Regions from separate parts of the Lysinibacillus sp. FJAT-14222 genome, predicted to be linked through region 1. Evidence: riboswitches for the same ligand, from Rfam matches in the RefSeq annotation. Region 1 holds a riboswitch; each other region holds the start of a gene.

What was found. Region 1 has a riboswitch for cobalamin ahead of mmgD (citrate synthase). Riboswitches for the same ligand answer to the same signal wherever they lie in the genome.
Region 2: it holds a riboswitch for cobalamin, as region 1 does, so the genes downstream of both, cobT (nicotinate-nucleotide--dimethylbenzimidazole phosphoribosyltransferase) here and mmgD (citrate synthase) in region 1, are expected to answer to the same signal.
Region 3: it holds a riboswitch for cobalamin, as region 1 does, so the genes downstream of both, AN161_RS02315 (ABC transporter substrate-binding protein) here and mmgD (citrate synthase) in region 1, are expected to answer to the same signal.

What each region holds. Positions count from the first base shown of each region.
Region 1 is NZ_LIYL01000054.1:34,475-37,764, reverse strand. Features, by position in the region: gene prpD (2-methylcitrate dehydratase) at 1-713, opposite strand, end outside; gene mmgD (citrate synthase) at 812-1,933, opposite strand; cobalamin riboswitch at 2,125-2,320, opposite strand; gene AN161_RS23120 (NUDIX hydrolase) at 2,566-3,045, shown strand; gene AN161_RS23115 (ATP-binding cassette domain-containing protein) at 3,258-3,290, opposite strand, start outside.
Region 2 is NZ_LIYL01000021.1:212,015-215,304, forward strand. Features, by position in the region: gene AN161_RS10580 (hypothetical protein) at 1-211, shown strand, start outside; gene AN161_RS10585 (hypothetical protein) at 243-986, shown strand; cobalamin riboswitch at 1,134-1,311, shown strand; gene cobT (nicotinate-nucleotide--dimethylbenzimidazole phosphoribosyltransferase) at 1,424-2,479, shown strand; gene AN161_RS10595 (trimeric intracellular cation channel family protein) at 2,638-3,243, opposite strand.
Region 3 is NZ_LIYL01000005.1:53,388-56,677, reverse strand. Features, by position in the region: gene AN161_RS02320 (TetM/TetW/TetO/TetS family tetracycline resistance ribosomal protection protein) at 1-688, opposite strand, end outside; cobalamin riboswitch at 870-1,057, shown strand; gene AN161_RS02315 (ABC transporter substrate-binding protein) at 1,234-2,235, shown strand; gene AN161_RS02310 (precorrin-3B methylase) at 2,288-2,953, shown strand.

The DNA of each region.
Region 1 (3,290 bases):
ACAGCCATCATGGCTAATTGCACGGCCCTACTTGTCGCATCTCCTGCAGCCCATGATTTTCTCGATCCTGTATTCGGGGCGTGGCGGTATGTTCGTAAACTTGAATTATCAATCCAAGCATTTGATAATGCGTTGATAATTTCTTGACGCGTTCCACCTAATGCCTTTGTCACAACCGCTGTTGTCGCAATTTTGACATATAATACGTGATCTAAACCAACACGATTCAGACTATTTTCTAGTGCTAGTACACCTTGAATTTCATGTGCTTTAATCATCATTTCTAAAACTTCTTTTATTGTAAGAGGCTCTTTGCCTTCAGCAATACGTACACGACTCAAGTAATCCGCAACTGCTAATATGCCACCTAAATTATCAGAAGGGTGTCCCCATTCAGCTGCAAGCCATGTGTCGTTGTAATCTAACCAACGAATCATGCAGCCAATATTAAAAGCGCCTTTCACTGGATCGAGGACATAGGAAGTTCCTGGAACACGTGTGCCATTTGGAACAACCGTACCCGGTACAACTGGTCCAAGAAGTTTCGTACATTCTGGATACTGTAAAGCCAAAATGCCACAGCCTAATGTATCTAATAAAACATAACGTGCAGTTTCATATGCTTCTTCACTTGTAATCGTTGTATTTAATACGTAATCGGCAAGATCAGTTAGTAACTGATCTGTCTTAGAAATTTCATTTGTTTTAATCATCTATATCTTCCTTTCAATGCATGAATTTGCTATACTAGTATACTGATAGACATTGGTCAGAATGCCCATCAGCTCTATGGCGAGTTGTTAAAACTTGATTATACCGATAATTCTTCAAGGTTATGACGCTCGCCAATATAATGGACGCGAGGTCTAAATAATCGATTATTGTCATGCTGCTCAATTACATGAGCACATAAGCCGATCGTTCGTGAGCCAAAGAAGATTGGTGTATATATTTCAATCGGCAAACCAAGCATGTAGTACACTGGTGCCGCATAATAATCTAAATTTGGGTACAATCCTTTTTCCTGTACCATTACTTTTTCACCAGCTTCACACATGTGATATAAGCGATCATCACCTTGCTCCAAACATAATTTATATAAAGCCTCTTTCATAATTTGCGCTCTTGGGTCCATCTTTTTCATATAGACACGATGGCCAAAGCCCATAATCTTTTCTTTATTTTGTAGTTTATTTTTCAGCAATGTCTCAAAGCCTTCTACTGTCTTGGCTTCAAGAAGCATATACATTACTGCCTCGTTTGCCCCACCATGTAAATTACCTTTCAATGATGCGACAGCCCCAGTTAAAGCACCATACAAATCAGATTGTGTAGAGGCAATAACACGCGCGGTAAACGTTGAATTTGGCATCTCATGTTCACTATATAAAACGAGTGACTGATCAAAAATTTCTTCTTCTAACGAAGTTGGTTTTCTTCCGGTAATCATGTAATAAAAATTGGCACTATAGGAAAGCTTGCTATCAGGCTCCACGACATCTTGACCATTTAATACACGATAACTATTCGCTACAATATTAGGCATACTACCTAAAAGCCTATATGCTCGCCCCAAATTCTTTTCAGTAGAACGATCATTCATTTGCTGATCATAGCCTGCTAAAACCGAAATCCCCGTTCTGAGTCCATCCATAGCATGTGTCCCATTGGGCAATAACTTGAAAATTTGAAAAATTTCAAGTGGAACCTGATAATTAGATTTCAACTTGTCCTGTAAGTCATTTCGTTGCTCGGTAATTGGTATTTCCCCATGTAACAATAAGTAGACAATATCCAAATACGAATATCTCTGTGATAATTCAATCAAATCAAACCCTCGAATAACAATTTGACTTCCTACAGTGTCTAAAAAAGATAGCTTTGTTTCAGCGGCAATGATTCCATCAAGACCTGGTGAATAATTTAACTCCATTCATTACAACCCCTTTGTGTAATTATTCATGTAAGCGTTACCATTCAAACACGAAAGAACAACAAAAAAACAACTTCTACCCCTTTAGAAGTTGTTAATCTACAAAAGCATGACAGAGCAAAGAAACAGTGAATTTACGTGAATTCACAAAGATCATGCAGTAGCTAACACCTCCCTATCCTCGTAGGTCAATTGATGCTTACATTAGCGGCAGGTCTCCTGACTTATGATCAACGCTACAATAACCCCTTCCCATTTTGACAACCAAAACAGTGGCCTTGTTATCGAACTCCTAAATACAGTTGCGGGACAGTGTTGGACTCTCACCAACTTCCCTTTTAATCAAATGGAACCAAACCCATTTGAACCACCAAAATTTAGCATATTCAATTTGTCTTTTCACCTTAACATAGAGTTTTCAAAACAATCAATATAGGTAAAATTCAGAAAAGACTGATTGTAAAAAGCTATTTTTCATTTTTGATGAACTATTCTACATTTTTTAGCAATATTTTGTATAAAAAAAGATTGTTTATCAATACCAAGGAAGCCATTTTCAATGATTATAAAAAAAGAGGTTTTTTATTTAGGAAAGGCGAATAGTTTTTTATGACAAATATTAGGGGGCAAATATGGGGTATATTTCAGAATTAAGGAAACTCATCGGTAGTAGACCGATTATAAGCATTGGGGCGACAATTCTTGTGGTCAACGATGATAAGAAAATTCTCTTTCAACATCGTTCGGATACGTTAGATTGGGGATTACCTGGAGGCTCAATGGAACTAAATGAAACTTTAGAAGAAGTTGCTGCTCGTGAGCTCCATGAAGAAACAGGACTTGTGGCCAATGAATTTGACTTGATCGGTGTTTTTTCAGGACCAGATTATTATTTCCAATATTCAAATGGGGATGAAATCTATACAGTCATTCATCTTTATGTAGCTAAAAATGTAAGAGGTGTATTGGAAATGAAGGATGGCGAGAGTTTGAACCTTACATATTTCAGTAAAAACGAGCTTCCAGAAAATCTTGAGAAGAGAACAAAAACGTTATTAGACAATCTAGAGGACAAAATGTGGGATTTAGGAAGTTCTTTTGCTAAGTATTAATTTAACAACAATAATCCCCCATTCCAAATTAGGATGGGGGTTAAAATTCCCAAAATAGCTATGTCCACTTTTTAATTTCACAATCTGAGATAGTCAAAATGAATACCTAATATACGTACAATTTTGATGTTCCATTTTTAAGTTATTAGATTTACTTTTATTTTTTTCAACCATTAATAGTGTGAATATCAAGTAAGTCAATCCACTCAGGATTATAAAAATCCTTTATTTTTATTATTTCTTTC
Region 2 (3,290 bases), on a different contig from region 1:
TCATAGATACTATAATCACTGGGATCCAAGGGCATGGAAAAACTTTGTAGGAAGTGATTGTGACTATGCTTTCTTATCTTATGACTGTCAAAATGATTACACAAGTAATACAAATTGTCGTGGTCTTCAATCAGCTTATAACTACAAAAATTGTTCATGGGCTTTATATCATTCTAACAGATATCACTACTATGGCAAATCAGGACACTGAAACTATTATTGTTCTGGGGAGATAGATTAGTATGAAGAAATTTTTATCTTTATTTCTATTCACAGTTTTTTTATTTTTAAATGCCTGTAGCACTACACATACAAACCAAGTATCAAGTATTGCTGAAGAGCTTAACAATATCGAAACCAATCATATTTATAAGAATGGAGTACTAACAACTAAATTATCAGTTCCAGAAAACCTAAGAAATGAAGAAAACTTCAGTATTATAATGGATTTAAAAATGCAAAATATGGATCATAATATTAAAGATATAAACCTATCAAAAGAACAAAACTATTATGCTGCCAAAATTGAATTACCAATGGAAGGTATTTGGAATATAAATTATCAGTATGTTTTAGATGAAAATACTAAAATTGATTCCTTTACTGAAGTTTTTGGTAAAGTCAGTGAAGAACAAATAGATGATGTGACCCTTAATATTACAACAGATCCCGAGGTTATTCAGCCAGATAAAGAAGGAATTCTAAACATTACACTTCATGATAAACAAAACAATATTATTCAAGATTCAAAAGTAAGTTTACAATTTGATTTACTGGAAAGGGATATTCATTTTACGGAGGATTTAAAAAGCGAAAATGGAGTTCATCAATTTAAAGGTAAATTTGAAGCAGGAATTTGGAATGTTACTATACATGCCTTTGCAGAGGGAAATGAGCATTTAATGGAAACTGTTATTTTACCAATTGGTACAGAAGCTGTAAAAGAAGTAGAGAGAGAATCATTAAAAAAGGGGCATCAACATTAATATATTTTCGTGGCGATGTTATGAATAGGAGTAACGAAGAAAGCTCAATTTCTTATTTTTAGTTTTTAACACTAGTGTTACGCAAAAAGTTCTGAATTTTCCATTTAAAATGTTGACACAAAAACCACTTTGACGTAAATTTAAAATAATTGCATAAAAGCATTAGGTGCCCATTGCGGGAGAATAGGGAATAAAGTGAAAAGCTTTAGCGGTCCCACCACTGTAAAAGGGAGTTTCATAGAGAATGCCACTAGCATCGTTCTGGGAAGGTTCTATGAAATGTTGAAATTCAGCCAGGAGACCTGCCTATCTGCTTCGGTTATATAGACGATGGAAAAGTCTGTAGTTTATTTGTTATGGAATAAACTACAGGCTTTTTATTTTTTCTCTAAATCATTCTTCGAGTAACAAGGGCAAAAAAGAAAGGGGAAATTTTCATGCAATTATTACAACAAACGATTCAAAACATTCAAAGTGCCGACCACAAAATGATGGAGGAAGCAAGAGAACGCATAGATGCACTTTGCAAGCCGCCTAGTAGCTTAGGGAAGCTGGAGACTCTAGCTGTGCAACTATCCGGTATTACAGGCGAACTATTTCCTACGATAGATAATAAGGCAATTATTGTCTGTGCAGCAGATCATGGTGTTTGTGATGAAGGAGTAACATCAAATATACAAAATGTGACGGTCTTTCAAACGTTAAATTTCCCTAGAGGAGGAACTGGTGTCTGTGCTATCGCAAAAATCACAGATGCAAAAGTTGTTACAGTAGACGTTGGCGTAAAAGAGGATATTCCACTTGATGCTGGTGTCATCATAAAAAAAATAAAATATGGAACGGACAATATGGCAAAAGGTCCTGCTATGTCAAGGGAAGAAGCCATTCAATCTATTGAAGTAGGAATTGAAGTAGCTACAGAAGAAATAAAAAAAGGGGCGAATGTACTCGGGACAGGAGAAATGGGGATTGGTAATACGACGCCAAGTGCTGCAATATTATCGGTTCTTTGCGAGTGTCATCCAATTGAAGTGACGGGATTCGGTGCAGGTGTTGGACCAGGAGGGATTGCGCATAAAGTAGAGGTCATTCACAATGCCATTGTATTAAACAAACCAAATCGCGATGATGCTATTGATATTCTTGCAAAAGTTGGAGGGTTAGAAATAGGCGCTATGGCTGGGGTAATACTTGCAGCTGCTGCAAATCGCAAACCTGTAGTGATTGATGGCTTTATTTCTACTATTGCTGCTCTTATTGCATACGAACTCGAACCAAAAGTAAAAGACTATATCATTCCTTCTCATGCCTCCGAAGAACCAGGTGCTAAAATTGCTGCCGAATTGCTAGGAGTTGAACCGATGCTACATATGAATATGCGATTGGGCGAGGGATCTGGCGCAGCTTTAGCGTTTCCTATTTTGGACGCAGCTTGCTCCATGATGAAAAACATGGCTACATTAGAGGAATCTATGCAGCTGTTAGAGAAGTAATCATATGAGTTTTCAATTAAAGAAATACTAGTGCCTTCACATATTCTCGACAAGCACAAAGTTTACTGAGGATTTAGGAGAAACACATATTCTAAAAAAACAAGCCCAAATAACAGCTATTTGGGCTTGTTGTTATGCAGCGGTATAAGGAAACTTATCTATGCTCGATTCAACTTCCGCAACGGTAAACGCCATTTCTTTATATATGAAAGTATTCTTAGTGCTGTGATCACACCAAATAATACATATAAAAAGATATCCCCTGACAATAATTCAAGTCCAATGATCAGTCCTGCTAGTGCTGCCCAAACGCCATAGACTTCATCACGAAGAACTAATGGTTTACGTCTAGCTAATAAATCACGAACAATTCCACCACCTGATCCTGTTAAAACTGCAGCTACAATAACGGCACTAATAGGCATGTCGAGCTTCACAGCATAAAGGGCACCTTGAATCGCAAATGCCGATAATCCAATAGCATCAGTGAAGTTGCCCCAACGATGCCAATGTTGAATGAGTCGATGTGGAAATAAGAAAAAAATTGTGATGGCTGCAATGGCAATTTGGAACATCATATCTTGCCCCCACAGTGTAGTTACAGGTAAACCTATTAGTAGATTTCGTATAGCTCCACCACCGAAAGCGGTTACGATACCGAGTATATAGACGCCGAATAAATCGTATTCTTCCTCCATTGCAATTATTGCCCCGGAAATAGCGAAGGCAATTGTTCCAATGATACTAAAAACCTCCCAAGCCAACCCTTTCACCCCTTATGTGAATAAATCATTTCATGTTGTTGTAGATT
Region 3 (3,290 bases), on a different contig from region 1:
TAAGTAGGGGAAGCTGTGCTAGGAATTCCTTTATCCCAATATCTTTTAAGGCAGAGCCAGTAAAACACAAAAAGGCATTTTCTTGATTAATCATCGCTTGTAAATGAGTAAGGCAGTTGGAACTATCCAATGTTTCATTTAGAAAAGCATCGAGAAGCTGCTCATCACGTTCAGCAAGCCACTCCATCATGTGAGTTGAAACATAGTCAGAACGGAGCGGTTCATCTACGAATAGTACATCCTCAGAGCAATCCTTTTGAAGCTGTGCCATAACGGCTTCAACATCTGCCCCTTCACGATCAATTTTGTTGATAAAAAAGAAGGTAGGGACGTGATATTGGCGTAAAAGTTGCCACACTGTTTCCGTATGACCTTGTATTCCTTCAACTGCACTAACAATAATAATGGCATAATCCATAACCCGAATGGCACGCTCCATCTCTGGAGAGAAATCGACGTGCCCAGGTGTATCGATTAACGTATATGTATCATCTCCAAGCGACATGCGACCTTGCTCCGCAAAAATTGTAATGCCTCGCTGACGCTCCAGCTCATGATTATCTAGAAATGTATCCTGGTGATCCACTCGTCCGCGGGCTTGAATACTGTTTGTATGAAATAGTAACTGCTCAGAAAATGTTGTTTTTCCTGCATCAACGTGAGCGAGTACACCAATTGTTACATGCATAAAAAATCCTCGTTTCTATTAGTTCGTTTATCAACATTGTAACAGAATGGGTTAAAAAATATTTCGTATAAAAATAGTTAGTGTTTATGTCGCAATAGTGTTAATATATTTATGATTATGATTTATTGGTATTTTTGTGAGATTGTGAATTTGCTAGTTTATCAATATCATTTACAACAATAAAATATAACGACGTATTGGTGCAAATGACCTTTGTCATTTGCTTAAAAGGGAAATCGGTGCAAATCCGATGCTGTCCCGCAACTGTAAATGGGGAGTCTATACGAGATGCCACTGTAGCTAAGCTATGGGAAGGCGTATAGATGATGAACCTAAGCCAGGATACCTGCCAATATGTATTCTTTTACTTAAACCACGAGGATGGGGATAGTGAATAGGTTGAAAAACCCTTCTTTCACTATGCTAACCTCTTGGAAACAAGGGGATTTTTTTATGCCCTTTTTTAACTTCTAGTCAAAGTAACTTGATAGCAAAGAAGTCTAATGATTTCTTTCTATATATTTAACATCAAAGGAGAAGAGGACATGAAGAAATGGAAAAGTTTGTGGCTAGTCTTTGCGATCGCATTGATGGCAATATTGGGTGCATGTAGTGAAAAGGACAAACCAGAATCTGCTACACAAGGTGAGAAGGTAGAGCCTTCACAAGCTGAAAAGACAGAAATAACGATTGAAAATAATGGAACAACACAAGTATATAAGGAAGCACCAAAAAAAGCGATTAGCTTAAATCAGCACGTGACAGAAATTATGTTGGCTTTAGGCTTAGAAGATTCAATGGTAGGGACGGCTTACTTAGATGACGAAATTTATGAGCCATTACAAGCTGCATACGATAAAGTACCTATGTTAGCTGAACAGTATCCTACAAAGGAACAGATTATTGATGCTGAAGCAGACTTTTTATATGGGGGCTGGAAAAGCGCCTTTGGAGAGAAAGGTGTTGGTACACAGGAAGAGCTTGAAACTTTAGGGATTCACTCTTATTTACATACAGCCTCAAGTATGACGAAACCAACTTTAGAAGATATTTTCGCAGATATTCGAAATATCGCAAAAATTTTCCGTGTTGAGGATCGTGGAGAAGCATTAATTGCACAAATGACAAAGGATGTGGAGGCTGTACGTGCAAAATTACCACAAGATGGGGAAAACTTACGCGTTTTAGTGTTTGATAGTGGTGATAAAGATGTCTTTACAGCTGGACAAAACTTTATGAATGAGCTTGTGACAATTGCTGGTGGTAAAAATATTTTTGGTGATGTGGAATCAGGTTGGACTACTGTGTCAAAAGAAGATGCAGTAGAACGTGATCCAGAAGTTGTTGTTGTCGTTGATTACGGAGAAACAACGGCGGAAGAAAAAATAAATTTCTTAAAAAATGATCCAGCCTTGAAAGAAATGGAAGCAGTCAAAAATGAACGCTTTGTGATCTTACCACTTTCTGCTGCGTCTGAAGGGGTTCGTGCTGCAGAAGCCATTCAAGTATTAGCAAAAGGCTTCTATCCTGACAGCTTTAAAAACTAAAAAAATCTGGGCTAGCGTTTTGCTAGCTCCTTTTTCATAAGGAGAAGTATTTATGAACGAATTTCATACGAATATACCAGACAAAACCTTCGAAAAGCTAAACAGTAATGGGGATTTTACCCGTCTTGCCGTAAGCCCAGGCATTATTAATAAACATTATACCCCTGCACAATTCCAAACAATAGCAAAAGTTGTAGGAGAAACAGGTGCAATCAAATACTCTGCCTCTTACAGTATATTATTATCTATACCATCAGTAGTTGTAGCAAATACGATTGAGGAGCTAGAAGAGGCTGGCCTGTATGTGGCAAAGCAAGGACCAATTGTGGCGATGAAAGCCTGTGATTTCTGTGATGGGGATAAAATGGAGGCAGCACCGATTACTGAACAGCTATATCAATCATTAGAAGGAATATCTGTCCCTACAAGATTACGTTTAAACGTAAATGGCTGCGCTTCTGCTTGTTATAATCCGGTATATGATGATATTGGACTTGTCTATCAAAAGGATAGCTTTGATGTCTATTTAGGGGCAGTACCTATGGGTGCAAATGCACAAGCTGGGACACTGTTTGCTAAAAGGGTAGGTGTTGAGCATATTGAAGACTTATTAAAGCAAATCATTAGTCTCTATAAGGAACATGCTCGCCCGAATGAACCCTTTTATAAATTTTATCGTAGAACAAAATGCGCTGATTACTGGAAAGACTTAATCTGACTCATTATCATCACGTGGGCTTGATTTCTGTACCGACTGGGTGCTTTCCTAGGTACGTCCGATAAACCGCTTCATGTGATGATAAAAAGAGAGAAGTGTTTTATCATCAGTATGTCGATTTGGCTTAATAAAGAGGCTGGGACATAAGAAAAGCAAAATTAAAAATTTTACATCATAAAAGCGCAAGAAATCAACATTTCTAAAATTGATTTCTTGCGCGTTTTAAGTTTTTGGCCAGTGTTAAGTTGTTTGGTTTTCATATAGCTAGTGTTAGATGAAAAGCCTTTAGTCTCGTTCTACATAAGGTTGGATAACTTGACTATTTTCAACACTATAT